Regions from separate parts of the Brevibacillus ruminantium genome, predicted to be linked through region 1. Evidence: riboswitches for the same ligand, from Rfam matches in the RefSeq annotation. Region 1 holds a riboswitch; each other region holds the start of a gene.
The links. A riboswitch is a leader RNA that binds a small molecule or an ion and turns the genes downstream of it on or off. The one in region 1 is predicted to bind S-adenosylmethionine.
Positions count from the first base shown of each region.

Region 2: linked by a shared signal. The riboswitch ahead of NDK47_RS05355 (2,3-diketo-5-methylthiopentyl-1-phosphate enolase) and the one ahead of metH (methionine synthase) in region 1 are both predicted to bind S-adenosylmethionine.
Region 3: linked by a shared signal. The riboswitch ahead of NDK47_RS07740 (pyridoxal phosphate-dependent aminotransferase) and the one ahead of metH (methionine synthase) in region 1 are both predicted to bind S-adenosylmethionine.

Region 1 covers NZ_CP098755.1:3,310,480-3,320,103, forward strand. The annotation lists gene NDK47_RS16410 (NADPH-dependent FMN reductase) at 57-605, opposite strand; gene NDK47_RS16415 (NAD(P)-dependent oxidoreductase) at 671-1,312, opposite strand; gene NDK47_RS16420 (Rrf2 family transcriptional regulator) at 1,477-1,917, opposite strand; gene NDK47_RS16425 (bifunctional homocysteine S-methyltransferase/methylenetetrahydrofolate reductase) at 2,105-3,979, opposite strand; gene metH (methionine synthase) at 4,004-7,450, opposite strand; SAM riboswitch class I at 7,552-7,652, opposite strand; gene NDK47_RS16435 (YjcZ family sporulation protein) at 7,854-7,958, shown strand; gene NDK47_RS16440 (aspartyl-phosphate phosphatase Spo0E family protein) at 8,005-8,175, opposite strand; gene NDK47_RS27660 (hypothetical protein) at 8,472-8,597, opposite strand; gene NDK47_RS16445 (helix-turn-helix domain-containing protein) at 8,590-9,624, opposite strand, start outside.
Region 2 covers NZ_CP098755.1:1,098,771-1,108,394, forward strand. The annotation lists gene NDK47_RS05320 (GerAB/ArcD/ProY family transporter) at 1-860, opposite strand, end outside; gene NDK47_RS05325 (spore germination protein) at 1,018-2,574, shown strand; gene NDK47_RS05330 (GerAB/ArcD/ProY family transporter) at 2,571-3,671, shown strand; gene NDK47_RS05335 (Ger(x)C family spore germination protein) at 3,668-4,786, shown strand; gene NDK47_RS05340 (1,2-dihydroxy-3-keto-5-methylthiopentene dioxygenase) at 4,850-5,359, opposite strand; gene NDK47_RS05345 (methylthioribulose 1-phosphate dehydratase) at 5,386-6,033, opposite strand; gene NDK47_RS05350 (2-hydroxy-3-keto-5-methylthiopentenyl-1-phosphate phosphatase) at 6,030-6,707, opposite strand; gene NDK47_RS05355 (2,3-diketo-5-methylthiopentyl-1-phosphate enolase) at 6,707-7,918, opposite strand; SAM riboswitch class I at 8,080-8,178, opposite strand; gene NDK47_RS05360 (sigma-70 family RNA polymerase sigma factor) at 8,427-8,948, shown strand; gene NDK47_RS05365 (anti-sigma factor) at 8,923-9,624, shown strand, end outside.
Region 3 covers NZ_CP098755.1:1,600,720-1,610,343, reverse strand. The annotation lists gene NDK47_RS07745 (DUF4179 domain-containing protein) at 1-505, shown strand, start outside; gene NDK47_RS07740 (pyridoxal phosphate-dependent aminotransferase) at 749-1,924, opposite strand; SAM riboswitch class I at 2,080-2,195, opposite strand; gene NDK47_RS07735 (MFS transporter) at 2,320-3,597, opposite strand; gene moaC (cyclic pyranopterin monophosphate synthase MoaC) at 3,604-4,086, opposite strand; gene moaD (molybdopterin converting factor subunit 1) at 4,321-5,028, shown strand; gene NDK47_RS07720 (ThiF family adenylyltransferase) at 5,034-6,059, shown strand; gene NDK47_RS07715 (sensor histidine kinase) at 6,214-7,290, opposite strand; gene NDK47_RS07710 (response regulator transcription factor) at 7,287-7,961, opposite strand; gene NDK47_RS07705 (ABC transporter ATP-binding protein) at 7,966-9,624, opposite strand, start outside.

The DNA of each region.
Region 1 (9,624 bases):
GGCGGTTTTTGTTTTTGTTGCCTCATGATCCAGCGTATGTTACCGCGTGGCCAGCATTATTTCGCTGGGAGCTGCTTATACCACGCAATAAAATTGTCAACGACCTGATCCAAAAAGGCAATCGTCGGCTCGTGGTTCAAATGACCAGCTTCATCAAATTTTTCGTGAACAGCGCCGATATAGACTTCATTCCCCAGAATGATCGGAGACGAGACGCCTGGAGAAAACAAAATATCGCGTAAATGCTGCTGAGCGCGAACCGAACCCAGCATGCCCATGGAGGAGCCTGTAACCATGGAAGGTTTCCCGATCATGACTTTATCCACGCGCGACAGCCAGTCAATCGCATTTTTAAGGACACCCGGGATTGAGTAATTGTATTCCGGCGTTACCCACAGAACAGCATCGGCAGCGGCAACTTTGCTTTTGAAATCCCTCACGGCTTCAGGCGGATCATTCTCAATGTCCTGGTCGTAATGCGGCAGTTCCCTGATCGGCAAAATTTCGATCTCCAAACGGCCGTGGTAGCGTTTTTGCATAAATTTGGCGAGCTTCAGGTTAAATGATTCCTTGCGAATGCTTCCTACAAGTGCAACTACTTTCATGAACGATACCTCCAAGTGGTCTTAATCGTTTAATATGGCGAGTAGACAGGTTTCGCCGTTCAAAATCACTCTGATTCGGAAGAAACTGTAAAACGTTCGTTTTTATGCTGCGGCTTCTCGATTTCATCCAATACGGCAATAGCAAAGTCAGCATAGCTTACATAACTTTGCCCTTTTGTATTCACTAAAAGGTGATCTTTTCCTTTTTGGTAAGACCCGGTTCTCTTCCCTTGCGGATCGAAAAAGGCAGATGGGCTGACAAATGTCCAGTGGATGCCCGTAGATTGCTGCAAGTCCTCCAGGTTTTTTCCCTGGTTTTGGGCTGTCGCCAGATACTCTTTCGGAAAATCCGGCGTTTCCATGACACGAATTGTTTTCGCTTCGTCGACGAACAGACTTCCCGCCCCGCCAACGACGACCAGTCTTGTAGATGGTGCGCCTTTCAGTGCCTCGATCAAAACTCTGCCTGCTTCGACATGGAGTTGCTCGCTGCCTGGTGCTGCACCGAATGCATTTACCACCACGTCAAAAGCTTTCAGATCATCTGAAGTCAATTGAAAAACATCTTTCTCCAATACAGCCACCCTCGACTCTGTCAGCTTGGAAGCATTTCTCACGATAGCGGTAACCTCATGACCTCTTTCAATTGCTTCTTTCGCAATGAGACTCCCTGCTTTCCCTGTAGCTCCGATTACTCCGATTTTCATTATGATATCCTCCTGCCTTTTTAATTAGCGTAACCATTAAAAGATGATTGTTGCGGATAGGACTTTGCCATTGGCATGACCGTCTGCACGGAACGAAAGGAAGAATATTGGACAAAGCGTTGTAGCGTTGTAACTAACAACACTACAACTGTCTTAAAAAAAAATCAATTCGCACCGCTTTTTATTTTTTGTGTGAGCTGATTCACTACCTCGTCTACCGTGATAGCTGCCAGGAACTGCTCCATTACGTTTTGGGCGCGGCTAAAAATAAGCTGCAGAACCGCTTGTATGTTTGCCCCAACCGGACAATCGGGGTTTGGTTCCTCATGCATGTGGAAAAGCTGATCTTCCTCCACTACGTCAACCGCACGGAAGACTTCCAGCAAACTGATTTCATCCAAACCTTTCAACAAGTAAGCTCCGCCTGTTCCGGCGCGGACATTGACTAATCCCGCTTTTTTCAACTGTCCCAAAATCCTGCGAATCGTGACAGGATTTGTATTTACACTCCCTGCAATCCATTCAGAAGTTCCGTGAGCGTCCTTGGCGATTGCCAGCAGAGACAAGATGTGGACAGCAATGCTAAATCGACTGCTAATTTTCATTTTGATTCATCCTTCCGTTGTAATCAGTATAGCTACAACGGCACTTCCATGTCAACTGCATAAGATACACTTTTACTGACACAAGCCATGGACTTCCCTATCAAAAAAATAAGAGAACCCTTGCCTGGCACATGCCGATATGTTCGAGCGCCAAACAAGGGTTCCTTCTTGCATAATCCGCTGCCCGTCAGGCCTGGACGGATGCTTGCAGCAAGCTGCTCTTTTGTCTTGCGTAGTGGATCAGCTCTACACTCATCGCGTAATAGTTGAACGGTGTGATCAGATAGATGCCGTTAAAGACGGGGATAGCCACGTCTAGCAGCTCTTTTGCCATCTTGATCCCTTCCTGTCTGGCCGCCTCTCCTTGCACCTTGCGCATACGCTCCAGCGCTTCCTCCGAAAGCTTGATTCCCGGCACTTCGTTGTGCAGGAACTCGGCATTCCGCTGGCTTGTCAACGGCATGATGCCGATAAAGACAGGGATATTGATGTGCTTCGTCGATTCGTACACAAGCCGAATCGATTCGGCGTCATAGACAGGCTGCGTCATGATAAAATCAGCGCCAGCCTCCACCTTTTTCTCCAATCGCTTGATCGCCGCATCGATCTGGCGAACATTCGGATTAAAGGCAGCTCCAACAATAAACTGCGCCTTTTGCTTCAATGGGCGTCCCGAGAATGAAATGCCTTCATTCAGTTGCTTCACCATGCGGATCAGGTCAAATGAAGTGACATCAAAGACAGAACTGGCCCCAGGCAAGTCCCCAAATCGCGAAGGGTCCCCCGTGACTACCAGCACCTGATCGATCCCCAACGCATGCAAGCCCATCAAATGGGACTGCTGGCCAATCAGGTTGCGATCCCGACAGGCAATATGAATCAGCGGGTCCATACCGTACTGCCCTTTCATGATCGCTCCCAGCGCCATATTGCTCATTCGTACATTGGCCAGGGAGTTGTCTGCCAGTGTAATGGCATCAGCTCCGGCATGATGCAGTTCACAACAGCCATGGATGAATCCTTCTGTGTCCAGGTCTTTGGGTGGATCAAACTCGACGATAATCGTCGTCCCTGTCTTGACCCTCTCGACAATGCTCGGCTTCTGTCGCTCATGCACATGATAGGAAGACTGGGTGTGCCTCTCTTGAGCCGAACCTGTCGGATTTACCCTTGGGAGCGGCTCCAGTCCTTGCAGCGCCTGGGCGATCTCCCGCACATGCTCAGGTGTCGTTCCACAGCAACCGCCGATCAGCCGGATGCCCTGCTCACGCAAGCGGAGGGCGCTTTTTGCAAAATACTCTGGCGAGGATTTGTACGCGTACTCCCCGTCAGCCAGTCCAAGCCGCCCTGCATTGGGAAACGCCGACAAAATGGCACCCTCTGGCACTTGGGATTGTTCATAGGAGCGCAGGATTTCGGCCGGTCCCAAACGACAGTTTAACCCGATAATATCTGCCCCTGCTTCTTGGAGCTGGGAAAATGCCTCTGTCAAGGTAAAGCCGTCTCGCGTGCGGCCTACTTCCAAGGTCGCCAATTGGCAGATCAACGGCAAATCGGTCAAAGGCCGGATGATCTCGATGGCAAGCAGAAGCTCCTCTACGTCCAAAAAGGTTTCCAGAATCAGCCCGTCGACGCCGGCATGGAGCAGAGCGATCGCCTGTTCTTCAAACTGGTCTCGAAATTCGTCCAGCACTTTTTGCCTGACTCGTCCTGCCAGGATTGACCCGATGCTTCCGACGACAAACGCGTCATCCTTTGCTGCCTCACGAGCGATCGCGACGGCCGCCCGGTTGATCCGCGTTACTTTATGCTCCAGCCCGTAGCGGGAAAGCGCATCGCGATTTGCGCCGAACGTATTGGTTTCCAGCAAGCGCGCTCCGGCGTCGTAATACGCCTGATGCACGTCATGGACCAGACGGGGGCTGGAGAGACAGAGCTCCTCAAAGCTGACGCCCACCGGCACACCCATCCGGTAAAGCTGGGTGGCCATCGCCCCGTCCCCAACCAGCAGATGATCCTGCAAAAAAGCGCGCAACTCTTTCGTTTTGACTGACAAATCCATCCCTTCTCTCTTCATCGCTATTGCCTACATATCAAAAACGGAAGGTCCGGCGTTGAAATAACGTGCCTCCGGATGGGCGAAAACCATGGCCGTTACGGACGCTTCCGGTTCCATCATGAAGCCTTCCGTCAAATGAATGCCGATGTCTTCCGGCTTCAACAACCGGAATAACTGTCCCTGATCCTCCAAACTCGGGCATGCCGGGTAGCCAAAGGAAACACGAATGCCTTGATATCTGGCTCCAAACCTTTCCAGCATGGTCATTTCGGCTGGGTCCGGGAAGCCCCAGCTATCCCGCATTACGTGGTGGACACGCTCGGCAAACGCCTCTGCCAGCTCCAGGGCCAGCGCCTGCAAGACGTGAGAGCGGAGATAATCACCCTGAAGCTTCAAACGCTCGGACTGTTCGCGAATTCCGCTGCCTGCGGTGACGGCCAGAAAGCCGACGTAATCCATTTCACCGCTATCGACAGGGCGAAGAAAGTCAGACAAGCAGAGATGCGGCTCTTCCGGCTGGCGCGGAAATTGAAATCGCTCCAGGACGCGCGCATGATCACGCGGATCGTAGATCAGAATCTCGTCTCCGCTCGCTTGTGCCGGGAAGAATTGATAGATCCCATTTGCCGTGATCGAACCTTGCTGAACGGCTGCTGCCAGCAGCTCCTGCACCAGATCGTGCAGCTCCGTTACTTTTTCGTCTCCATTTTCCAACAGCTTTTCGACATTGCCGCGCACACCCAGATGCTTTCCGAGCAGCATCCGCAGGTTCAGATAGGGCTGTAGATGGCTGAGCGGGTAATTGCGCAAGACGTGACGCTCGCAATCAGGCGGCAGATGAATCGGTACCGTACGGCTTACCGCCGAACGCTTGGGTTTTGTAGACTTCTCCGCTTCCTGAACGGGCTGGGCAGTAGCAGCTACATCCACTGCCTGCTGCTGCTCAGCGATCAGTTGCTCTCGCTCTTCAGGATTTTGCAGGCGGTTAAACAGGTCCAGGCCGTCCATTGCATCCTTGGCATACAGGACGATCCCTTTGTACTCAGGAGCGATCCGGTTCGAGGTAAATTTACGCGTCAGCGCTGCGCCCCCCACCATCAGCGGTACATCAATCCCCGCCTCGCGCAAGTCCTGTGCTGTAATCACCATCTGCTGGGCGGATTTGACCAACAAGCCAGAGAGTCCGATTGCATCCGGCTTCTCTTCCCTGCAAGCCGCAATCAACTGCTCGGGCGGTACCTTGATCCCCAAATTGACGACTTCGTAGCCATTGTTTGAGAGAATGATCTCCACCAGGTTTTTCCCGATATCATGAACATCGCCTTTTACCGTGGCAAGCAGGATTTTCCCTTTTGCCGCCGATTCCGATTTTTCCATGAACGGCTCCAGGAACGAAACGGACGCTTTCATGACTTCCGCACTCTGCAGCACTTCCGCTACGATCAGCTGGTTGGTGTTAAACAGGCGGCCTACTTCTTCCATTCCTGTCATCAGCGGGCCGTTGATGATCTCCAGCGGAGCGTATTTATCCAAGGCCAGCTTGAGGTCGTCGACCAGTCCGTCTTTGGAGCCTTCCACCACATACCGTGCCAGTCTCTCTTCCAGCGGCAGAGACGCTACCTCCACGCCCGTTTCCTTTTTCTTCTGGCGGTAAAATTCGGTAAAGGCCGCCAGCGTTTCGTCAGTGGTATCAAACAGCAGTGCCTCGGCCAGCTTTTTCTCTTCGTCGGGAATCGAAGCGTAGCGTTCCAGCTTTTCTGTGTTCACGATGGCGTAGTCCAGACCCGCCAGCGTGGTGTGATAGATGAAGACCGCGTTGAGCACTTCACGTCCCGCTGCCGGAAGTCCAAAGGAAACGTTGCTGACCCCGAGAATGATCTTGCACTCCGGCATCGCTTCTTTGATCAAGCGAATCCCTTCGACTGTAGCCTTGGCTGAGCCAATGTACTGCTCATCGCCTGTCCCGACCGGGAAGACAAGCGGGTCAAAAATGATATCCCGCGGATTGACGCCAAACTGGTTGACCAGCAAATCATAGGAGCGCTCAGCCACTTCCAGCTTCCGTTCCGCCGTCACGGCCATGCCTGTCTCATCAATGGTACCCACAACAACAGCCGCACCGTATTGATGGATCAGGGGCACGACTTGCTCAAAGCGCTCCAGCCCATCCTCCAGGTTGATCGAGTTGAGAATCGCTTTTCCCTGTGAATATTTCAGTCCCAGCTCCATGACACGGGCATCCGTGGAGTCGATCATCAACGGAGCTTTCACTTTTTTCACAATATATTGAAGAAACTTTTCCATGTCGGCGTACTCATCGCGATCCGGGTCAGCCAGACAGATATCGATTACATGCGCTCCCCGCTTTACCTGGGCGCGTGCAATGTCCGAAGCTTCTTCGTAATGGCCGCCGGCGATCATCTCACGGAATTTTCGCGAACCAATGACATTGGTACGCTCCCCGACGAGCAGCGGACGATTGTCCTGTTCCACATAGACGACATCGATACCCGATACGGCGCTGAAAGCCTGCTCGTGCTTTTGACGCGGCTTTACGCCGCTAAGCGCCTCCGCCATGGCCCTGATATGATCAGGAGTCGTCCCGCAACAGCCTCCGGCGACATTTAGCCAGCCTTGCTCGGCAAAAGCCTTGATCTTCGCTGCCAATCCTTGCGGGGTCTCATGATAGTGGCCGTTTTCATCCGGAAGCCCTGCATTTGGGTAACAGCTCACGCCGCACTCAGCCATGCCAGAAAGCGTTCGGATATGATCGCGCATGAACTCCGGGCCAGTCGCGCAGTTAAGACCGATTGTGACCGGCTTCAGATGCTCCAGAGAGACGTAAAACGCCTCGATGTTTTGGCCAGCCAGCGTCGTTCCCATCGGCTCAATGGTACCGGAGAGCATCACAGGCACCTCCGTGCCGAGCTCGTCAAACGCTTTGCGAATCCCGATCCCGCCTGCTTTTACATTCAAGGTATCCTGGGAGGTTTCCAGAAGCAGCACATCTACTTCCCCGAGCAGCAGTCCCTTTGCCTGACGATAGTACGATTCCACCAGCTCATCGAAGGTGACGCCGCCTGTCAAGGAAAGTGTCTTGGTCGTTGGCCCCATCGCACCTGCTACAAAACGTGGCCACTCCGGCGTGGAAAAAGCATCCACTGCCTCGCGCGCAAGCCTGGCTGCAGCTATGTTGATTTCCAGATCTTTGTCCGCTACATCGTACTCGGCCAAGACTACGGATGTGGCGCCAAATGTATTTGTCTCGACGATATCGGCTCCCGCCTCAAGATACTTTTCATGGATGGAGCGGATGACATCGGGACGCGTCAGGTTCAACAGTTCATTACAGCCATCGTACTCGTCGCCTCCAAAATCCTCCGGGGTCAGCTCAGCTTGCTGCAGCATGGTCCCCATGGCGCCGTCCAGTATCAGAATTTTCCGGTAAAGTTGTTCACGAAAATTGGGTTTCATGGCAAACTCCTTTTCTGCAAGCAACGGATCTCAGAACAACAAAAAACCTCTCCTGTGTGCAGAAGAGGATTTGTCGGCGAAAAATGACACCATGACGCATCCTCTTATCTTTCAAAGCACACGGCTTTGCTGGAATTGGCACCTGAAAAATTCGGTTGCCGAGGCTTCATAGGGCCAGTCCCTCTGCCTCTCTGGATAAGAGATGTCGCTTTGCTATTCGATTCATTCCAGTTATTGCAAGGTTTGAAAGTTATCTTAACACCCCCCTTCCCTTTCGTCAATGCTGAAATTTGTCTGAAACTCTTGACAGCAGCGCCCATATTTGTTTCATCTAGTCATTCGCCCACACTCTTCTCCGCTCTTGTGTATAGACTAAAGCATATCGGAAAGGAGGAAAACAAACATGAGTACATCTTTTTGCGGAAGCGGCTTTTTCGGCGAGAGCTTTGCCTTGGTGCTCGTCCTGTTTATCCTGCTGGTCATCGTCGGGTGCAGCTGCGATAATTAAGGAGCCTACCTACGAAAGAAGCCTGGCTTACGCCGGGCTTCTTTTTTCAATTGCATTTATTCTTGTGTTCATTTAGCATATTCTGGAGGGTGAGTATGTACTCGTCCAGGGTTTGGCTTAAATCTACCACAGCCTCATTGGTCAGGCTTCCTGTTTCCCGAACCCTGTTTGCCAATTCCCTTCTCATTTTCTCTGTAATCTCTACCAACTCATCCATGCCCGTACCCTTTCTGATTCTCTGCTCCGTCTTTCCCTTTCTCGTCGGATGACTGGCCTCAGAGATTTTTTCTTTCGTGTGTCGGGGTATTCCTTTTCTTGAATGGGACGAAGGAACACCTTGAAGAGACTTGTATGGTGTAATCGACCTTCCCCCCCTTTTTGTTTTTACATAACTTTACATATTTAACTATAACTCTCTATTCTGAATTTTAAACTTTGCGGATTTCAGAATAATAAAGTTTTGTAAACCAAAATAAAAAAAGCACCTGATCAGGTGCTTTTTTAAGCGCGCTCCTATTTTCCGACCCCGTGTTCAAAAGGCACGATTCCGGTGTTTTTATCTGTTCCTACCTGACCGTTCGAAACGCCGCTAAACAATACAAGAAGGAGAAACATGGACATGGCAAATTTTTTAAACATTTCTCAAAACCTCCATCATGTTTTTATATTGTTTTTTCTGCTTATCTGAGGCGTAATGTCTGTGCGTTTCAAAGAGAGTGACACATGAGATAATCTCCTGGTGATTGTTTGTAACTCTGGCCAAACCCAAGCTTCTGAGGATATTGTCGACCCCGCTCGGATACTCTCCTTTGTGGATGAGGTAGATGGCCAGTTCATACCGAAACCGCAGATGACGGTCCATGTCAAGCGGATTCCGGTACTCGTCAAACTGGTGGATCTCGGAAGCAAACTGTTCCAATAGCGTCTCTACGGAAAAGCCGTGCTTGTTGGCCGAAGTCAGGATGGTGACCAACCCCGACAATAGTTCGTCCGGATGTTCCTGAAGGAAGGTGACATATTCAGCCAAAACCTCGACACGTCCCATCAGGATGTCTAAGGCAAAAGAGTTCGCCACTGCGTATTCTTTAAACTTTTGAACCTCAGCTTGTCCGATTTCATCCAAACCTTCAAACCACCCAAGATCCGCGTAACCATTTACGTATGTCTTCGCCTGTTCGTAGTGCCCCTGTTTCTGCAGTGCACTTGCTTTCAAAAGAAACCCTTGACCGAAATACACGACGAGATGCCTTTCTGTCTGTAATCCATCACCTCCTTTGTTACTTCTCTTTTTTCGCAGCAAATCCTGATAGATGGCGGTCGATAACTCCCTCAATTCATCTGAATATTTCTCAACCTCCTCCCATTTATGGAGGGTAAAGCATATATTGGCTAACTGGAGCAATGCATCCAATTGATGTTGTTCGGGCAATCGCTTGCGATATGGGTCAAACCGGATCACTGCCTTCCAGTTTTCCTCCGAATTGGTTCCGATTAAGGCCAGGAACAGACGATACAGAGCCATCACGTAACGCTCAGAATGACTGTCCTTTTCCGTATCAATCACATATTGAAAGAAGGGAGCAGATTCCTTTCGCATTCCGTTCTCAAACAAATGCTCCGCCACAGCGAGAAGAATGGTCACATTTTTGTGATTTTCCAGTATTTT
Region 2 (9,624 bases), 2.2 Mb from region 1:
AAAAGATAGAGGGCGAGGGAAACGCGAATCGTCGCACCGCTAAACCATTGGTAGATACTGAAGAAATCGACGTGTTCAATGTACAAGCCAATTTTGACCAGACGCCACTCTTCGTAGGCGGGAAAGCGCAATTTGGCTGCTTCCTGGGGACCAAATTCGGCAATGGCTCCGATCAGAGGTCCCATCGTCAGCCATATTTGAATCAGGCCAAGCAGCGCCAGCTTCCAGAAGTTCACCTTTGGGCCGATGTACTGTTTCATCAGCAAGATGAGAATCATCTCGGAAAAACCTGAACCGGCATAGATCATCCCTCGAAGCACAGGAGCCCAGCCAAATTCCATAAAGGGCTTGAGGTAGGTGTAATCCTTGTACTGAAAATTGGTCGTCATGACAAAGAAACCGAGAATGACAACGACAGGCAGTAGAAAAACAGAAAGGATGGAGATCGAGCGTATGCCAAAAAGGCAATTGACGAGGCATACACAACCAAAGACAACGGCCAAAACGATCATCGGAATACGCGGAGCAAAGGTGAGATTTACCCAGGTGATGGTGTCTTTCATCGTGATGACGGCAATGGCGAATAGATAGACAGACAGCAAGACAATCAAAAAGTTCGTGATGCCTGCTCCGTAGCGCCTTTTGATCCACGAAAGCAAGGGCTCTTTCCCCGTTTTGCGAAAAATGTAAGCGATGATCCCGATCAAGAGGAAGTACAGCGGGGCGGCGCAGATGATCGAAATCCATGCATCGCGCCTTGCTGCTTCCAGCATATGCGGGATAATGATGACGTGATTGACCAGGCCATTGGACAGCATGAGGATAAATACCACTTGTATAAAAGAAATGCCATTTTGCATTGGGTTTCCCGCCAGACTTTTCCTGATTTCCTTTTCAGTATGTCCAGCCCTCATGAGAGTATGCGGGCCACAAATCTATCGGGCAGTCATGTATAATTTGCGGGCAACGCTCTCAATCTAACGGGAAAATACCACGAAAATCCAAGGCAGGAAATCGATGAGAAACCTTCTCGAATGGCTCAAACAAAAAAAAACCACTCCCCGTTCTCCGCTGGCAGCACCCCTGTCTGGATCAGCAGGGCGCGGCATCAGCAGCAATCTGTTGGAGAACATCCAGGAGATTCAGCGGCTTTTTTCCCTTGCCCCTGATCTGATCATTCGCTACCTGGACAACGCCAAAACAAATGAGCGGGCTGTATTGGTCTATTTGAGCGGCTTGGTAGACAAAAACGCCATCGATAACAATATCATTGCACCGCTACTGAGGAGGGGGCACACAAAAACAAAAGAGAGCAGGCTTGATCAAGTCATCACGGTCGGCAGCATCGAAGTGATCACAGATTGGGGACGTGTGGAACGGGCCGTTTTGCTGGGCAACAGTCTGGTTTTCATGGAAGGCAAACAGGAAGCTTATGAAATCAAAGCCACAGGCTGGCCGCAGCGGGCCATCGAAGACCCGCAAACCGAGGCTTCGCTTCTGGGAGCCCATCAAGGCTTTGTAGAAACCAGTGAGCAAAACATTGCCATGATCCGCCGCTATATCCCCAATCGCACGTTGAAAATCAGAGAGATGCACATTGGGGAGAGGGGGATCTGTAAGGTATCCGTCATCTATCTGGAGGATGTCGTCTATTCTGACGTTCTGAATGAATTGATCAAGCGCATCCAACAGGTCGACGTCGATGCGATCTTAAACACGGGTGAATTGCAGGAGATGATCGAGGACAGCCGGTATTCCCCGTTTCCGTTGCTCATCACCACGGAACGTCCGGATACGACCGCGTCTCATATTTTGCAGGGCAGAATCGCGGTGGTCGTGGACCGTTCACCCAAAGTGCTAGTTGGGCCTGCAAGCTTTTCCACCTTCTTCCAAAATGTGGATGATTACAACATTCGCTGGCCGATTGCAACCTTCTTCCGGGTCTTGCGATTTTCCGCCTTTTTGATCGCGACGTTTCTGCCGGCGCTGTATATTGCGCTCATCTCCTTTAACTATGAGATCGTGCCTCTCGACTTACTGATCTCTATTGGTGAATCGAGAGAACGCGTACCCTTTCCTCCGCTCTTGGAAGCGATGCTGATGGAAATTACGCTCGAAATGCTGCGCGAGGCGGGGGTCCGGCTGCCAGCTCCGATTGGCCAGACAGTGGGCATCGTCGGTGGTATCGTCATTGGTCAAGCTGCGGTGCAAGCAGGGATCGTCAGCAACATCATGGTCATCGTTGTTGCCTTTACGGCGATCGCTTCGTTTATCATCCCGAATTACAATATGGCCTCAGCCATTCGTCTGGTTCGCTTTCTGATGATGGTGCTTGCCGCCATGTTTGGAATCGTGGGGATTGTGATCGGCTTGATGTGCTTGGTTGGACATTTTCTTACCCTGGAATCTTTGGGTGTTCCCTATGGGACTCCTTTGGCACCTGTTCGATTCTCTGATTGGAAGGATCTCTTTGTCCGCCTGCCGCTGCGGGGGATGGACAAAAGGCCAGTCAGCACCAGAGCCGTCCAGTTAAGAAAACAGGATCATAAGCCGTCGGGGGAAGCGGAATCATGAATCCATACGCTCCCAGGCAAATAAGTGTGCTGCAATACATCTTTTTCATCCATGGAGCACAGGTCGGATTCTCTGTTTTGACACTTCCCCGTGAATTGGCCGAAATCGCCGGAACGGATGGTTGGATATCGATCATTCTGGGGTGGCTGCTCGCGGTTTTGGTTAGTCTGATCACCATCCAAACGATGAAAAGGTATCCCAATTCGACGATCCTGGATCTCCTGCCCCATTTATTCGGCAAATGGGGCGGGAAACTCATCACCGTGGTCACCTTACTCTATTTTTTCTTCGCGACGACAACGATTTTGCTGAGTATCGTTTCCCTTTTGAAGCTGTGGCTGCTGTCGCAAACTCCATACTATTTGATCATGTTCCTGATTTTGGTTCCGGTTCTGTTTATCGTCGGCAAAGGGGTAAAGACATTGGCCCGTTATGCGGAATTGATTTTTTACCTCAGCTTATGGGTTCCGATCGTTTTGATTCTATCGATCAAGGAAATGCACTTTCTCTATCTGCTGCCCGTGTGGAAAGCGGGACTTCAACCGGTTCTGAAGGCTGTACCGACTACCATTATTGCTTTCCTCGGATTTGAGATCGCTTTTTTTCTTTATCCCTATCTGCGGAAAAAACAATTTGCTTCCGTTGGTATCGTGATTGCCAATACTTTGTCCATGGGCGTTTTCTTGTTTGGCACGCTCGCAGCCTACGTCACGTTTAGCCCGGACGAGATCACCCATTTGGACTTCCCTGTCCTCAGCATGTGGAAAGTCATTGAATACCGCTTTTTGGAGCGTCTGGATCTTGTATTTCTCGCCTTCTATCTGTTTATCATCTCGACGTCCTGGATGCCGTACATGTACTTTTCCGTCTTCTCACTTGGAAAACTGTGGAGACAATCATATGAGCGCGGGTATCTGATCGCTTTGATGCTGCTTTTAACCGCTGGAACGTATCTGTACACGCCCTCGTTTACGGATGTACAAAAGCTTCGTTTCGGTTGGAACTGGGCTGGAATGGTGTTTGGATATGCGGTTCCCGTCTTCCTGTGGGCCTATACCCGGTTGTTTGACTACGTCAGTCAAAGGAGGATACCATGACGCGCCGTTTGTCTATCTTCGCACTGACTGTTTGGCTGGCAATTTTGCCGGGCTGTTCGGATCGGATCAATCTCGAGGATATTACCTTGACTCTGATGACCGGGATTGATCTAAACGAAAAAAATGAACTGCTTTTCTACATCGTTAGCCCGGTCTTTAACAAAATCGCCAAAAGGAAAGTGGAGGAGTTTGGGGTTCGAGCAGACAGCGTAAAACAAGCGAGGGCAAGGATGGATACCCTGGTATCAGCTTTGACGGTTGAGGGGAAAACCCAAGTTTTGGCCCTTGGCAAGAGGCTGGTAGAACATCCCGACTGGTTCATTCTTCTCGACACCATCTATCGGGACGCCAGAGTGACGGTTAATTCGCGCATCGTAGTGGTAGATGGGCCTTTACATGACGTTTTTCACTTTAATCCGCCTGACAAGCCCATCATTCCCATCCATCTGACCAAACTGCTGGATACAGCCAATCGCCGCAATTATACCGTCAGGACGACAGCCAGCGAATTACGCAGCATGATGGCGGACAAAGGGATAACCCCGTCTGTGTCCGAATTCAAGAAATTGCATGCTGGCGTTGAAGTGATGGGCACCTCTCTTCTGGATAAGCACGGAAAGTACGCCACCAGGCTGCTTCCCAAAGATACGGTTCTGCTGCAGACCCTGACGCATGGAAAAAAAGGAGAAACTATTATCACCATACAGGTTCCTGATCATCTCAATCCGAACCGGCTCATCAAACCAAAGCTCACCTTTTTTGCCAAGGATATCTCCAGAAAGATTAAAACCGGCTATCAGAATGGCCAATTTGAATTCGATGTGAAGATCAAAATGAATATCTCTATCTCTGAGCGGCTGTTTGCGTTTGATGTAACCAAACAGCGCAAGGAACTAGAGAAGCTGGTGAAGGAGGAACTGGCCAAAAGATATACAAAGCTGATTCATCAATGGCAGAAGCTTCAACTTGATCCGGTTGGCTTTGGACAATACGCGAGAGCCTATCAGTACAAAGAATGGAAAAAGGTAGAGGACGATTGGCCCAAAGCCTTTTCGCAGGCGAAGGTGAAGGTTACCCCAATCATTTTCATCAAAGGGAACGGAATCATCGATTAAGCAAACATGCCCCCTCTTCCGGCAAAAAGGTTTGCGGAGAAGAGAGGGCATGTGCTCATTTTCTTAATAGATCGCTTCCCAGCCTGCAGGGGTTACAAACAGGCGGATCGCTTTGATCTTGCGGTCATCCATCAGGGTGAAGTAGTGGCGGTAGTTCGGAGGAACGGAGATCAGATCGCCCGGCTCCAGCTCGGCGTCAAAGTAACGGCCGTCTTTGCCCTTGATAGCAAAAATACCGTGACCGTCCACGCAGAAGCGGCACTCGTCGTCTGTGTGATGATGCTCCCCTTTGAATTTTACCAGCAATTCGTCCAGGTTTGGCGTCTTGTCGGACAGCACGATGATGTCGGCTGTCAGATAACCGCGGCGTTGGCTGATGGCGTCAATTTCCGGTTTGAAAGCATCCAGAATTTGTTGCTTTTCTTCATCGGTCGGGCTGTAGTTGTTGCGGAGCTGCTCATCCAGACGATCTACACCCCAGCGTTCGTAAATGATCCCCTGTGTTTCCAAAAAGGAGATCACATCTTCTCCCGTCAGATACTCGTTGTTGTCGTGAAAACGTACTTTTGCCATGCGAATACCTCCCTTATGATGGTTGTTTATGGTGTAACCACAGCGGCTTGGCGAAGCTGCAGCCAGCGCGCGTGATATTCAAACAGAAATTCAAAGGCTTCGAGATGACGTTTGGCTGCAAAATCGCTGTCGCCCCAAGCGTAGATGCCGTGATTGCGAATCAGCACACCGGGGATTTCCGGCGTAATCACCTTGTCAATGGCTGAGGCGAGCGTAGGAATATCGGCAAAATTCTCGACAATCGGAACAGTGATGCGAGCATTTTCTTCCCAGATGCCCAGTCCCTTGATCAACTCCTGACCCTGAATGGAGAAGGCGCGCTGACTGAAGTATAGCTCGGAAATCAGGTTGTTCCATACGGTATGAACATGGAAGCAGGCCTGTGCCTTGGGAATGATACGGTAGACGACGGCGTGAATCATCGTTTCGGCTGAAGGCTTGAGCGAGGTAGGCTCCACCGGTTTGGAATCTCCGTCTACGACCAGGTAGTCCTCCGGGGACAGCTTGGTTTTATCTTTGCCGCTCGCTGTTACGGCGAAGTGAAGCGGGTCATCGCTCAATTTGATCGAGAGATTGCCGCTGGTTCCGGGAAACCAGTCCCGGCGGGCAAATGTCAGCTTGGCTTCGTCCAGGCGGCGGAAAGCATCCAAGCGTTGTTCCAATGTTGTGCTCATGTTGATAGAACCTCCTGTTGGTGTTTCAACTCCTGCAAAATAGCGATGACATCATGAAACGTGGAGAACGGCCGGTAGGGAAGTCCCAGCTCCTCGCTTTTTTGTTCCAGCAGCGAACGCGCGATGACAAAGTCAGCAATTTTGGCACCGGCCAGGTCGGTAATGGAGTCACCGATCACAATGCGGTAGTAGTGCTCAGGATCGTAGCGGCGGATAATCGTTGTCTTGCACATGCCGCAGCGATTCTGGCATTGCTCGTCACAGCTATGCGGCCAGGTAATGGTGATCCGCGGTCCGCTGAAATCACTGCCGTTGCAATAAATCGGTACATCAAGCTCATACGGCGCGAGGATCGGCTCGACGAAAAAGTCGATGCCGCCGCTGGTGATTAACAGCTCGATGCCCTGCTCCCGACAAAAATGGACGAACTCGGCAAAGCCGGGACGAATCGTTGCTTCCGCGACGATAAAGTCGATGATCTCTTGTTTCAACTCGGAGGGGAGCAGTTGAAACAACGCTCCGACTCCCTCCTGGATCGAGACTTTTTGGGTGAGAATCTGTTCGATCAGCTCTTCTCTCTCAGGTGGTGCATAACGGCGCATGATCGCCACGATATTGTCTTTTTCCGTAATCGTCCCATCAAAATCGCAGAACAACACGAGTTGTTTACTCATTACTTCGCCCCCCATTTTGCAAGAGCTTGTGCCAGCTCGGTGGAAGCGGCTGCGGCTTCCTCCAATGTTTGGCCGGCGACGACCGCATCAATGGCGGCGACAAATGCACGCGCACCGGCGGTGGCACCTCCAGGATGTCCGTGAATCCCGCCACCGGCGTTGACGACCTGGTTCAATCCGAAGTCTTCGTACAACTGGGGAACAAGCCCTGGGTGTATACCAGCCGATGGTACGGGGAAGGATTGGCGCAGTGATCCAAATGGCTGGATCAAATGCTGGGACAGTTGAAGTGCTTCGTCTTTGTTCAGCGCCACATTGCCATAGGGGGACGGGAAGAGCACCAGGTCCGCCCCGGCGACTCTCATAAGCTTGCCCAGCAATAGCGGCGTCGCGATTCCGTAATCGGGCGAGGGGTAAAATGCGCCTGCCAACGCGGGATGCGCCATGATTGGCACCTGGATGTCCGGATCTGCGGCAAGACGGTGAAGCGCGTCGTAGCCAAAAGCGAGCACGTTGAACAGCAGGCAGTCCGCTCCTGCGTCAACAGCGCGCTTGGCACGTTCATTCAGGTCGTGAATTGGACCGGTGAGATTGGCTGCGTACAGAACAGCTTTGCCTGTTTCCGCCTCCGTTTCCCGGGCAATTTGTTTAAAGGCACGAATGCGCTCCAGAAAAGGTGCGCGGTCGTCTGCAAAAAAAATCTCGTCATCCTTGACCAGATCGACCCCGCCGAGTGCCTGGGCGCGAAACTGTGTTTTCAAATCGTCAAACGGCAATCCCAGGCAGGACTTGAAAATGCTCATCAGCAGGGGGCGATCGTGAATGCCAAGTCGCTCACGCAGACCGCTGATGCCGTATTTTGGTCCGGGAAAAGAAGAGAGAAGCGAGTCCGGGAAATCGATATCGACCAGCTTGATTTTGCCGTCCATGGATAATTTGCCGAAGATGCCGGTCAACAAGGAAGGAATATCTGCCGTAAAGTTACGGAGCGGGTAGCTGACGGTAATCAGACCGCGGCTCTCGCCATTTTCTGCAGTCTCCAGCACCTGGGAGCTGACTGCTTCTCCCAGATAGGGCTTCAGTTCTTCCTGTTTGGCTGCGGGCAGATCAGTCCAACTGCCGACGGTCATGCCGACAGCGATGGCTTCCGCCTTTTTTTGCAGGTCTTTGGCCTGCGTCAGATAGGTAACGAGGATGCGCGGCTCACTCATTGAGAAACCCTCCTTTTCTTCACTGCATTACTGACTACCATGTGGAGAACACGTAAAAAGCCTCCCCTTCGCGAGGGGAGGCGTTCGTTCGGTAACGTTTTCGTCTCCTCTCATCTCTCGGTTCAGAGTCGAAACAACCCGACGTTTATCGCGGAGTACGACTCTCACCGTTGGAATTAGCACCGTTTCGCCTGCCAAAATGGAAAGCGCCGGTTGCCGGGCATCATAGGGCCAGTCCCTCAGCCAGCTCACGATAAGAGTGATATGTGTTTTTATGTGATTAGTCTAGCGATATCCCTAATCATAAGACGTTCGTAATCTTCAGTCAACCCTGCAATTGGTCGGGCAGAGATGAGGAGGCGAGCAGGATAGACTCTTTCTCAGTAGCCAGAATCGCGAGGCAAGACAGTTACCTTAGCCGGCAGAAGAATTCAGAAGAAAAAATGGGAAGGACACCTGAAACTTTTTGCAGAATCGAGCGTGGTATCAGGAGAAAGGGTGTGAAGGAATGAGAAAGGCAGGGGTGGAGGAGGTGTACCGCCTGCATGTCAACGATATTTACCGCTATCTCCGCAAACTGACCGGTGATGCCGGTCTCGCGGAGGATTTGACGCAGGAAACCTTTTTCCGCGCCTTTCAGCACCTGGATACCTATCGGGGAGAAAAGGTTCGCCCCTGGCTGTTCAAGGTTGCGTACCACGCATTTATCGATTGGCATCGCAAGCAAAAGCGAAAGCCGGAATACTTGACCGATGCATTTCCCGATCAGGCAGATCAGAGGGCAGCGAGTCCGGAGGCTGCGGTCGTTCTTCAAGAGACATTTGCCTCTGTGCAGGATGCGCTGGATGCGCTGCCGGAAAAACAGCGGCAGTCGCTGCTTCTCTATGCCGGGAAGCTAAGCTATGCGGAAATTTCGGATGTCCTCGGGATCGATGTAGCGGATGTGAAGCGGTCCCTCTATCGGGGACGTGTGAAGATGCGAAAATGGTGGAGGGATAATCAGGATGACAGATGCGGACAGGATGAATAGGGAGCGGGAAGAGATGCTCTTGGCGTATCTGCGCGGCGAGCTGAGCGCGCAGGAAGAAGCAGAGCTGCGGCAGCGCCTAGCCGATGATCCGGAGTATGCCGAGAGATTGGAAGAGCTACTGCTCGGAGAGGAAGAACCCTTGGAAAAAGGAAGTGACAAATCCTTGTTGGAGAGCTTGCCTGAAGACAAGCAGCGCGCGATCATCCGCCGGGGGAAGTGGAAAAGCAGGCTCTCAAATGCAGCCTATACGGTGGGAATTTCTCTGTTGATCGGGATTGCGGCATGGCTCGTGAATTTCTGGATTGGCCGCTCCCTCTACGATGAGACCTATCGTGTCTCCAAAGATTTGGTCAACTTTACCCAGCCGGGAATTGAAGTGGGGAGCAGTGGTGCGCAGGTCGGTCTTTTGTACGGCAAAATTCAAATGGAAATGCGGGAGCGGATCGGAGGAGATAGGCAGCGGGTGGGGAGCTTTGAAACGACCAATGTGCTCTACAAGGTTTCAGCCCGGCCTGTCTGGAATAACGGCTTCCGCGAGAAACACTTATTCTTTCTCTTCCCGCTGGAAAACACTCCTTCGCAGGATCACTCATATCGGCGTGATCCGGCGTGGTCTACCCTCGAAAAATTGCCGGAGGGTACCGTATCACAGCTGGCGATCTCTTTTGACCATTTG
Region 3 (9,624 bases), 1.7 Mb from region 1:
CCGGGGAATCGATCCTGACATAATAAATTGGCATGGCTCGTATGTGCCTGCTGATCAGCCGGAAGAACTGACATTCGTTCTGGATGGAGTGGAATTGCTCGAGCCAGCAGATTTTTCCATCTCCTACTCTCCTGATAGCCTCAAGCAGCAGCCTGTCTCAAAAACATACGGAGAGCTGGAAGAGACTTTCACGATCACCGACATGGCCAAAGGCATGGACCCAGAAACGCAGGAGCCCGTCTGGACGATCGAGCTGAAGGGCTTGGGTAAACTGGACAGCTTCCCCTACTGGAATCTGTATGACAAGAGCGGCAAGCGCTTCGACGTCCAGACCGATTTTGGCAAAACGCACATGAAGAATTCACCCGATGGGGTCGTGTTGGTCCAAACCCTCATTGTCAAAGGAATGCAGCAGCCTCCGCAAAAGCTTACGCTCGCTTTGCAAACCGTCAAAACGAGGTACATGGATTTGAACTGGCAAGTGCCGATCCCGCCTAATCCGTGAAGCTGGTCGTGGGCAGCACCTGCATTCCATCACGCCATCATAAAGGCCCGGAGCCATGAGCGCTCCGGGCCTTTTGCTGAGAAGCTATGCTGCGCGAGTTTTGCGATTTCCTCGGGATCATTGGGGAGCGGACAGTCTATGCTCCCGTGCAGGACGAAGACCGGAGCGGAGCCTGGAAACGGGCTTCTTGCCACCGCGGCCCCTCGGCAACGTGACCAAGTAACCTAGAGACCACTAGCACGCCTAGCGAACAAACAGCCCCAGCTTCTCAATCCGCCGCACTGCCTCTGCCAGCCGTTCTTCATTAGACAGAAGTGCTGCCCGCACATACCCCTCGCCCGTCGGTCCAAAGCCGACGCCGGGCGCGACGACCACGTGAGCTTTTTCCAGGAGCAAATCGGAGAACTCTACCGATGTAAACCCTTTTGGGACGGGCAGCCAGCTAAAAAACGACCCCTCTGAAGGCTTGGCCTGCCAGCCGATCCGGTGTAACTGGGAAAACAGGACGTCGCGGCGGCTTTGGTAAACGTTGACCAGATCGCGTACGCACTGCTGGGAGTCCGTCATCGCCTTGGCCGCTGCCATCTGGACCGCACCGAACATACTGACGAAGTAATGGTCCTGAATCAAATTAATCAGACGCACCAGCTCTTTGTTTCCGACCATCGCCCCGACGCGCCAGCCTGCCATGTTGTAAGTCTTGGACAAGGTGTAAAACTCAACCCCCACCTCTTTGGCACCCGGTACTTGCATGAAGCTGACCGGCTTTTTGCCGTCAAAGCTGATCGCACCGTACGCAAAGTCATGGCAGACGACGATCTCATGCTTGCGCGCGAAACGGATTGTCTCTTCGAAAAATTCCACAGGCGCATTCACCGCTGTGGGGTTGTTCGGGTAGTTCAGAAACATCAGCTTGGCTTTTTCCAGGTCTTCGGCTGGGAGCTTGCCGTAATCGGGGAGAAACGCGTTCTCTGCCCGAAGCGGCATCATCACCATGCGGCCGTCTGCTACGGCAACGCCAGACCAGTAATCCGGGTAGCCCGGATCGGGGACCAGGGCGACATCTCCCGGGTTGAGCAGCACCTGGCAAATCTCCACCAAACCGGTCTTGCTGCCGAACAGGATCGCTACCTCTTCCTCCGGGTCCAGCTCCACGCCGAATTCTTCGCGGTACCAGTGAGCGACAGCCTGCTTCAATTCAAGCCTGCCGCTAAATGGCGGGTATTTATGATGGACGGGACGAGCTGCCTGCACGCCCAGCTCTTCCACAATATGCGCAGGTGTCGGCAGATCGGGATTTCCTTGCCCGAGATTGATGATGTCATGTCCAGCCGCAATGGCCTTGTTTGTTTTGGCTACGAGCGTCGCAAAAAACTGCGTCGGCAGCCGGTCAATCATAGCAGAGGGTTGAATGCGCATTCGTTTTTTCTTTCCTTTCCTTTTTCGTATCGCAAACGCGAGTTAACGGAATGATTTTCTTGCTGTATCAGAAAGAAGCCCCGGAAGTTTATCCGTACCGATTCAGTGAAAAAGCCCCTTTTCCTGTACAGAAAAAGGGGCGGTAAAAGTCCGCGTTCTTATCTGTCAGGTAGGCTCCTGCTGGAATTGGCACAGCACCCGCGTTGGTATTCCATCGCGAATCCGCTGCCGGGCTTCATCGGGCCAGTCCCTCCGCCTCTCTGGATAAGGTTACAGAATTCGTATTCATTTGAATTGCTTTCATACTACTTGAGTGAATACTGAGGTGTCAAGAACCATACAAACCATCCTGCTCCCCATACTAAGGAGCGTGCAGGCTACCTTTCAATCATGTGTCAATGCTTTTGGACGGTAAGTGCCGCCGACAGCTCCGACCGCTTAATAAAGGAGGTGTACACCCCAAAACAGACCACTGCGAGCAAAGCAAAGGCCGCCATCGCATAAAACAATCCCTGTGCCTTCAGCACTTCAAAGGCCACGGCTCCCATAAGCGGTCCCACCATGCGTCCTGCCGAACCAACGCCGCCAACCAGCCCCTGAATCATGCCCTCTCTGCCGGGAGGCGACAACTCCGCAGCGATTGTCGGAACAGCCGGCCATACCAGCATTTCTCCCAGCGTTAGGACAAACATGGCTGCAAAAAAGCCAGCGTAAACAGTCGTCTGCGACAGGATCAGCATGGACAGCGAAAAGAGACAGCCGCCCAGCAGCATCTGCGCTTTCAAGGATTGGGCGACATGCTTGATCACCCAGGCGATTAACGGCTGTCCCAAAAGAATCAGGGCGCCGTTCAATGTCCACAGCAGGCTGTATTGTTTCAGCGAGATGCCCAGCGTCTGCATGTACGCAGACAGCACCGTTGTCCACTGCACGTAAATGATCCAGCAGACCAACAAGCCCATGGATAAAAAGCCGAGAGCCATCCAGGCTACAGACCGGGTGGCGTGGATGGCCGAATGGCTGTCCATGGTTGCCGGGCGATCCAGACTATCCAAGCCTTCCGCTGATTCTGGTGTTGGTCTCCGGTCTTTTACGGGACCATGCTCGATATCCGCGGCACGGCTCAACATGAGAAACAGACCAAGCACAGCCACCTGAAGCGCGGCATTGCCAAAAAACGTCCAGGCAAATGAGATGCTTGCCAAGATTCCGGCAGCTCCTGCACCAATCGCGCCTCCGATATTGAGGGCGACATAGACCATGTTTAAACCCTTGCGGCCGCCCTCCGGCCACAACAGGCCAATCAGGGCGTTCAGCACAGGAAACATGATGCCGGAGAAAAATCCGTTCAAAGGAAGCAAGACGGTATAAACCGAGAAGTCTGTGGTGAACCCAAGTCCGATCGCCACTGCTACGGCTCCCACCGTGGCAGCGCATAAGGTCAGGAGTTTTCCCCAGCGGTCAAAAAGAAAGCCGCCAACCACACTGCCCACAAGATATGCCCCCTGGTTCAGCATAAGCACGCCGCCCGCCACTGCAAGCGACTTTCCCAGGACATCGTGGATGTAGATGGTGACCAACGGCCAGATACAGGCCATGCCTGTAGAATGGATAACGGCAGCAATGGCCAACAGCCGAATGCTGCGCGGATAGGAATTCCATAATCGGTTCATCTCGGGTTAGGCCTCGCTCCGATAGAAATCTCCGCTTTTCCCGCCGGTCTTTCGCTCCAGATAAGTAGGCCCGATGACCATGCCTTTATCCATCGCTTTGCACATATCATAGACGGTGAGTGCGGCAGCAGAGGCTGCGGTCAATGCTTCCATCTCTACGCCGGTTTTCCCGGTCGTTTTGACGGTCGCCTCAATTCCCAGCGTCATCTCGTCTTCATAGGAAAAACGGATATCGATTCCGGTGAGCGGAAGCGGATGACACATCGGGATGATCTCCCAGGTTTTTTTGGCGGCCATCACTCCAGCCACCTGCGCGACTGCCAGTACATCTCCCTTGGCGATCTGTCCCTCGCGAATGCGCTCCAGGGTTTCCGGCTTCATCGTAATTTTGCTGACAGCCAGCGCCTCGCGTTTGGTATTATCCTTGTCGGACACATCCACCATTTGGGCGCGCTGCTGTTCGTTGAAATGGGTCAATTGGTCGCTCATCTCTTTTGATTTTCCTTTCTGTTTGCGGGGTATCCGCTCAAGCTGCGATGCCCTGCTGTCTTTTCTGCGGGCTGCTACTTTAACCTTACCTGCGACACTGGCAGAAATCAATCGCCAATCTGCTGAAAAGAACACACCGGCATTTGGCAGTTCCCTGCAATTATGATATCTTCACAGGTAGAGAGATTCACTTTTTTCTTCATTTATTATCGTTTGGGAAACGAGGAGTGTCAGATGCAAATTTCCGTACTGTTATTTGCGGGTTTGGCCGAGCGGGCAGGCACGCGGAGCATTTCGCTTACCCTGCCAGAGGGAGCCACCGTCCAGGACCTCCTGCTGGCTGTATCCACGCAGTATCCCGCCTTGTCTTCGCTTCTGGGAAGCTGTTTCATCTCTGTAAATCAGGAGTACGCAACACCCGATAAACCGATCCAGGCTGGTGACGAAATCGCGATTCTTCCCCCAGTCAGCGGCGGCCAAGATCCTCGCTTCGCCATCACGACTGAGCCCCTGCGGGTGGACGCATTGATGAAGCTGGTTTCCAATCCTCGGGCCGGTGCCATTCTCTCCTTTGTCGGAACCGTCCGGGAATTTACGCAAGGGCAGCGGACCGTCTCTCTCGCTTATGAAGCGTATGAGCCGATGGCCGTGGAAAAAATGAAACAGATTGCCGCTGAAATCGAGGAGCGTTGGCCCGAAGCGCAGGTGGCGATGCATCATCGCATCGGTCAGCTTGACATCGAAGAAATCGCGGTGATTGCCGTAGTGGCCACCCCTCATCGAAAAGCGGCTTTTGAAGCGGGCGAGTATGCTATCGAAAGACTGAAGCAGATCGTCCCTATCTGGAAAAAGGAAATCTGGGAAGACGGCAGCGAGTGGAAGGGCCACCAGCAAGGGCCGTGGAATCCAACTGCGTTCCCGGATGACGGAGAAAGGAGCTAACCTCTTTGCAAACCCGCTATTCCCGTCAAATCCTGTTTGCCCCGATCGGCCGCGCGGGACAGGAGAAGCTCGCGCAAAGCCGCGTCGCTATCGTCGGCATGGGAGCGCTGGGCACCGTTTCGGCCAACCATATGGTTCGTGCCGGTGTCGGTTTCGTGCGGATCATTGACCGTGACTTCGTCGAGCCGAGCAACCTGCAGCGTCAGATGCTCTACGATGAAGAAGACGCCCGCCAGCATTTGCCCAAGGCCATCGCGGCCCATGCCAAGCTGACGCGGATCAATTCCGAGGTCCAGATCGAGCCTGTCGTAGCCGATCTGACCGCCCGCAACGCCGAGTCCCTGCTCGCTGATGTCGATCTCGTGCTGGATGCGACTGACAACTTTCAAGTCCGCTATCTGGTCAATGATGTTTGCGTCAAGCACGGGATTCCCTGGGTCTACGGCGGCGCCGTCAGCGCGACCGGAACCTTTACGGCGATCCGGCCCGGCGTCACCCCTTGTCTGCGCTGCCTGTTCCCGGAAGCGCCCAATCCCGGTGAAATGGCCACGTGTGACACGGCTGGCGTGATCGGACCAATCATTCACATCATTGCTTCCTATCAGGCGACGGAGGCGTTTAAGCTGCTCGTCGGGGCCGAGGACGCGCTCAATCCTCATCTGGAGCATTTTGATCTCTGGAACAATCAGCATCAACAAATCAAGGTTGCAGGAGGCAAACGCCCGGATTGTCTGACCTGCGGACAGCGCCAGTTTTCCTTTTTGCAGCCGGATTCTCAGGACGGCCAAGCCGCCTCCCTGTGTGGCCGCGATACAGTGCAGATCTCACCTGTGGAGGGTGCGGCACTGGATCTGGACGTGCTCGCCGGCCGGCTCGCTCCGCTCGGCGTGGTGGAGAAAAACAAGTTCCTGCTTCGTTTCCACGCCGATTCGCATACGCTCGTCATCTTTCCCGATGGACGCGTGCTGGTGCAGGGAACGGATGATGTCAGCCTGGCACGGACGCTTCATGCCAGGTATATCGGCGCCTGAGTGTGGTGCCGTTGTGAATAAACTGCAGTCGAGATGCGGATGAGCTGCGGTCGAGCTTTGACCGAGTCACGATCAACTGTACGCAAATAAGTCCTCTTTCCTTTGAAAGAGGACTTCCTTTTGTGAATCGCAAATTTTTTTGTGAATCGCAAAATTATGGGTTACTCTCCACTTTTGGGGTAGTGTCAACCGGCAGAATGATGGTAAAGGTTGTCCCTTCGCCAATACGGCTTTGGACAGAAATCTTTCCGTGATGCATACTGACGATTTTCTTTACGATGGACAGCCCCAGTCCGCTGCCGCCCCCGGTTCGGTTACGCGATTTGTCCGCCTTGAAAAACCGTTCAAAAATCCGCTCCAGATCTTCCTCGGAAATCCCGATGCCGGTGTCGGAAATCTTTACGATCAATTCTTCTCCTTGCTGTTCTGCCCGCATGCTGATACTTCCGCCGTTCGGGGTGAATTTGATGCTGTTGGCAAAGAGATTGTTCCAAACCTGACTCATCAAGTCTTCATCCGCAATGATCTCCAGCTTCTCCAAGGCCACATCCAGTTCAATCTCCTTTTCCAGCCACTGCGGTTCATAGGCCAGGATGATGTTGCGAAGCTGTTTATCGAGGCGGTACCGTTTCCGCTCCATGGGATGATGTTTGGCCTCGAGCGATGTAAGCTTCAGCAGGTTGTCGCTTAACTTTGACAGCCGTTTGCTTTCCGTTTCGATGATATCCAGGTAATGCAGCCGCTCCTCCCGGGTAAGATGCTCGCTGCGCAAAGCACGGGCAAAACCGCTGATCGACGTCAAAGGGGACTGGATTTCATGGGACACATTGGAGATAAACTCCTGGCGCAGCTGCTCCATTTGGTTTAATTGCTCTGCCATATGGTTAATGTTGTCAACCAGCAGTCCCCACTGATGCTCCATTTTGATATCCAGCTTGACGCTGAAATCTCCTTTGGCAATCCGCCGCAGAGCATCAATCAGCAACTGGAACAGTTCCAAGTGCCGCGGTCTGATGAAGCGGGAAATGAGAAACATGGTGATAAAGAAAAGAAGAAAGCCGGACAGGGAGTTGACCAATCCCCTGACAAACTCGGATGGCTCGACACCCGCCTGGCGGTACAGGTAAGACGTCAACCAGTACGCTGCCGACCAGCAAAGATTGATGTAGAGAAGAAAGCCGATGACGCCAAGCACGCGGAGCCATATTTTCCGGTTCGGGTGTGCTCTCATGGACATATCTCCAATCGATACCCCAGCCCTCGGACAGTGCGAATCTGAAAACCGTATGCAGCTTCGGGAAATCGTTCGCGCAGGCGGTTGATATGCACATCGACCGTCCGCTCGTTCCCCTCGAAATCATATCCCCATATCTGCTCGATCAATTGTTCGCGGGAGATCGTCTGCCCCGGATAGCTGGCCAGTTTAAACAAGAGTTCAAATTCCTTCAGCGGAATCGTCAACATCTTGTCGCCGCTGGTAATTTCAAAGGTTTTTCTGTTCATCTGCAGACATCCGACCTGTACGGTATGGGAGGCGGCGATCCGATACCGTTTCAGGAGCGCTTTTACACGGACTACCAGCTCGGCTGGCTCAAACGGCTTGACGAGGTAATCATCGGTCCCCAGCTCAAAGCCTTTGATTTTCTGGGCAGTCTCCCCCTTTGCGGTCAGCATGAGCAACGGAATGTCGTAATGCTTCCTGAGCTCGCGGCACAGCTCCCAGCCGTCCATCTGGGGCATCATGATATCGAGGATGACCAGCTCCGCCGGGTCAGACTCCATGATAGACAATGCTTCCTTTCCATCAGCCGCCTCCAGGATGTCGAACCCCTCCCGCTGCAAAAAGACGCGGACCAGCTCGCGAATATGCGGATCATCATCGACAATCAGCAGTTTGGTCATCGGCTCACACCTCCTCGTACATCCGCAGTTGCTGGATGGCAAATTCGCGGTACATCGCATGGGTTGCAAACAGCTCTTCATGCGTTCCTCTGCCCGTGATTTTTCCTTTTTCCATAAAGATAATCTGATCCGCATCCACGACCGTCGACAAGCGATGGGCAATGACGAGCGTGGTGCGTCCCTTCATTAGATTGTTCAGGGCCTGCTGCACGATGATTTCCGATTTGCTGTCGAGACTGGAGGTCGCTTCATCGAGCATCAGGATTTGCGGGTTCCGCAAAAGGGCACGGGCGATGCCGATTCGCTGCCGTTGTCCGCCTGAGAGCTTGACGCCTCTTTCCCCCACCTGTGTCTCATAGCCATTCGGCAGTTCGTCGATGAATTGGTCGGCGTATGCCATCGCAGCAGCCTGCCTCAGTTCCTCGTCAGTGACGTCACGGGAAACACCGTAGCAGATATTTTCCCGAATGGTACCGCCGATCAACGGGCTTTCCTGGGATACGTACCCGATTTTATTCCGCCAGGATGACAACGTAAAGTTACTGATCGGATCGCTGCCGAGCCGGATGGTGCCGTTTATCGGCTGATAAAAGCGTTCGATCAGGGAGAACATCGTCGTTTTCCCGCTGCCGCTCGGCCCGACGATCGCGGTTACTTTGCCCGGCTCGATCTGGAAGCTCACATCCTCCAGAATCGTCTCCCCGTTTTCATAGGCAAACGTCACCTGCTCCACGCGGATCGGCAATCTCGCATCTTCCAGCTCACGGCCGGACAGTTGATCCTCTTCGTCCGCTTCCAGCGTGTAAATAATTCGTTCCGTGGCCCCCATGGCTTTTTGCAGTTGGGTGAAAAACTGGGTGAACTGTCCCAGCGGCATCACAATCTGGACGAGATAAAGAATGAAGGCGACCAGTTCTCCCGCCGTCAATGTGCCGGAGGAAACCCGCATCCCCCCGTACCCCATGATGACCACCAGCATCACCATCAGGACAAACGAGATGAGCGGTCCAATCAACGCCCGCACCCGGCCTTCTTTCAGCCCGAAGAGCAGCAGGTTATCGATCCCTTGCTTCCCGCTTGCGTACTCGTGGGGCTCGGCATTAGATGCCTTGACCAGGCGGATTTCCGACAAGACCTGGCTCATCACCGTGGTAAAGCTGGCCGTCTCATCTTGCAGGCCTTTGGAAATCTTGTACATCTGCCGCCCCAGCGGGATCAGAACTAATAGCGTCAACGGGACCGTGATCAGCATGGTGAGCGTCATCTGCCAGTCCAGATACAACAGGACCGCGACTGAACCGATGATGGAAATGATCCCGGTAAAGAAGCTGGTCAAATGATCGGTGATCAGCCCTTTTACCACTCCGGTATCATTCGTCATCCGGCTGATAGTTTCTCCTGTCCGCTGATTGTCGTAGTACGCGACCGGCAGCACCAGCAGCTTTTTCCACAGCCGGTCCCGGAGAGCGGCCACGATGCTTTGCCCCACATCATTTAACAGGTAGATCGACAATCCTCCGGCGACGGCTTGCGCGACGAAGGCCAAGACCAAAAGGATGATTTGTCCGCTGCTGATTGAATCGAGGGTGAAGCTGTCCACAAATTTTCCCGTGAACAGCGGGATAACCAGACTGACAAGCGTCGTCGCAATACTCATGAACAG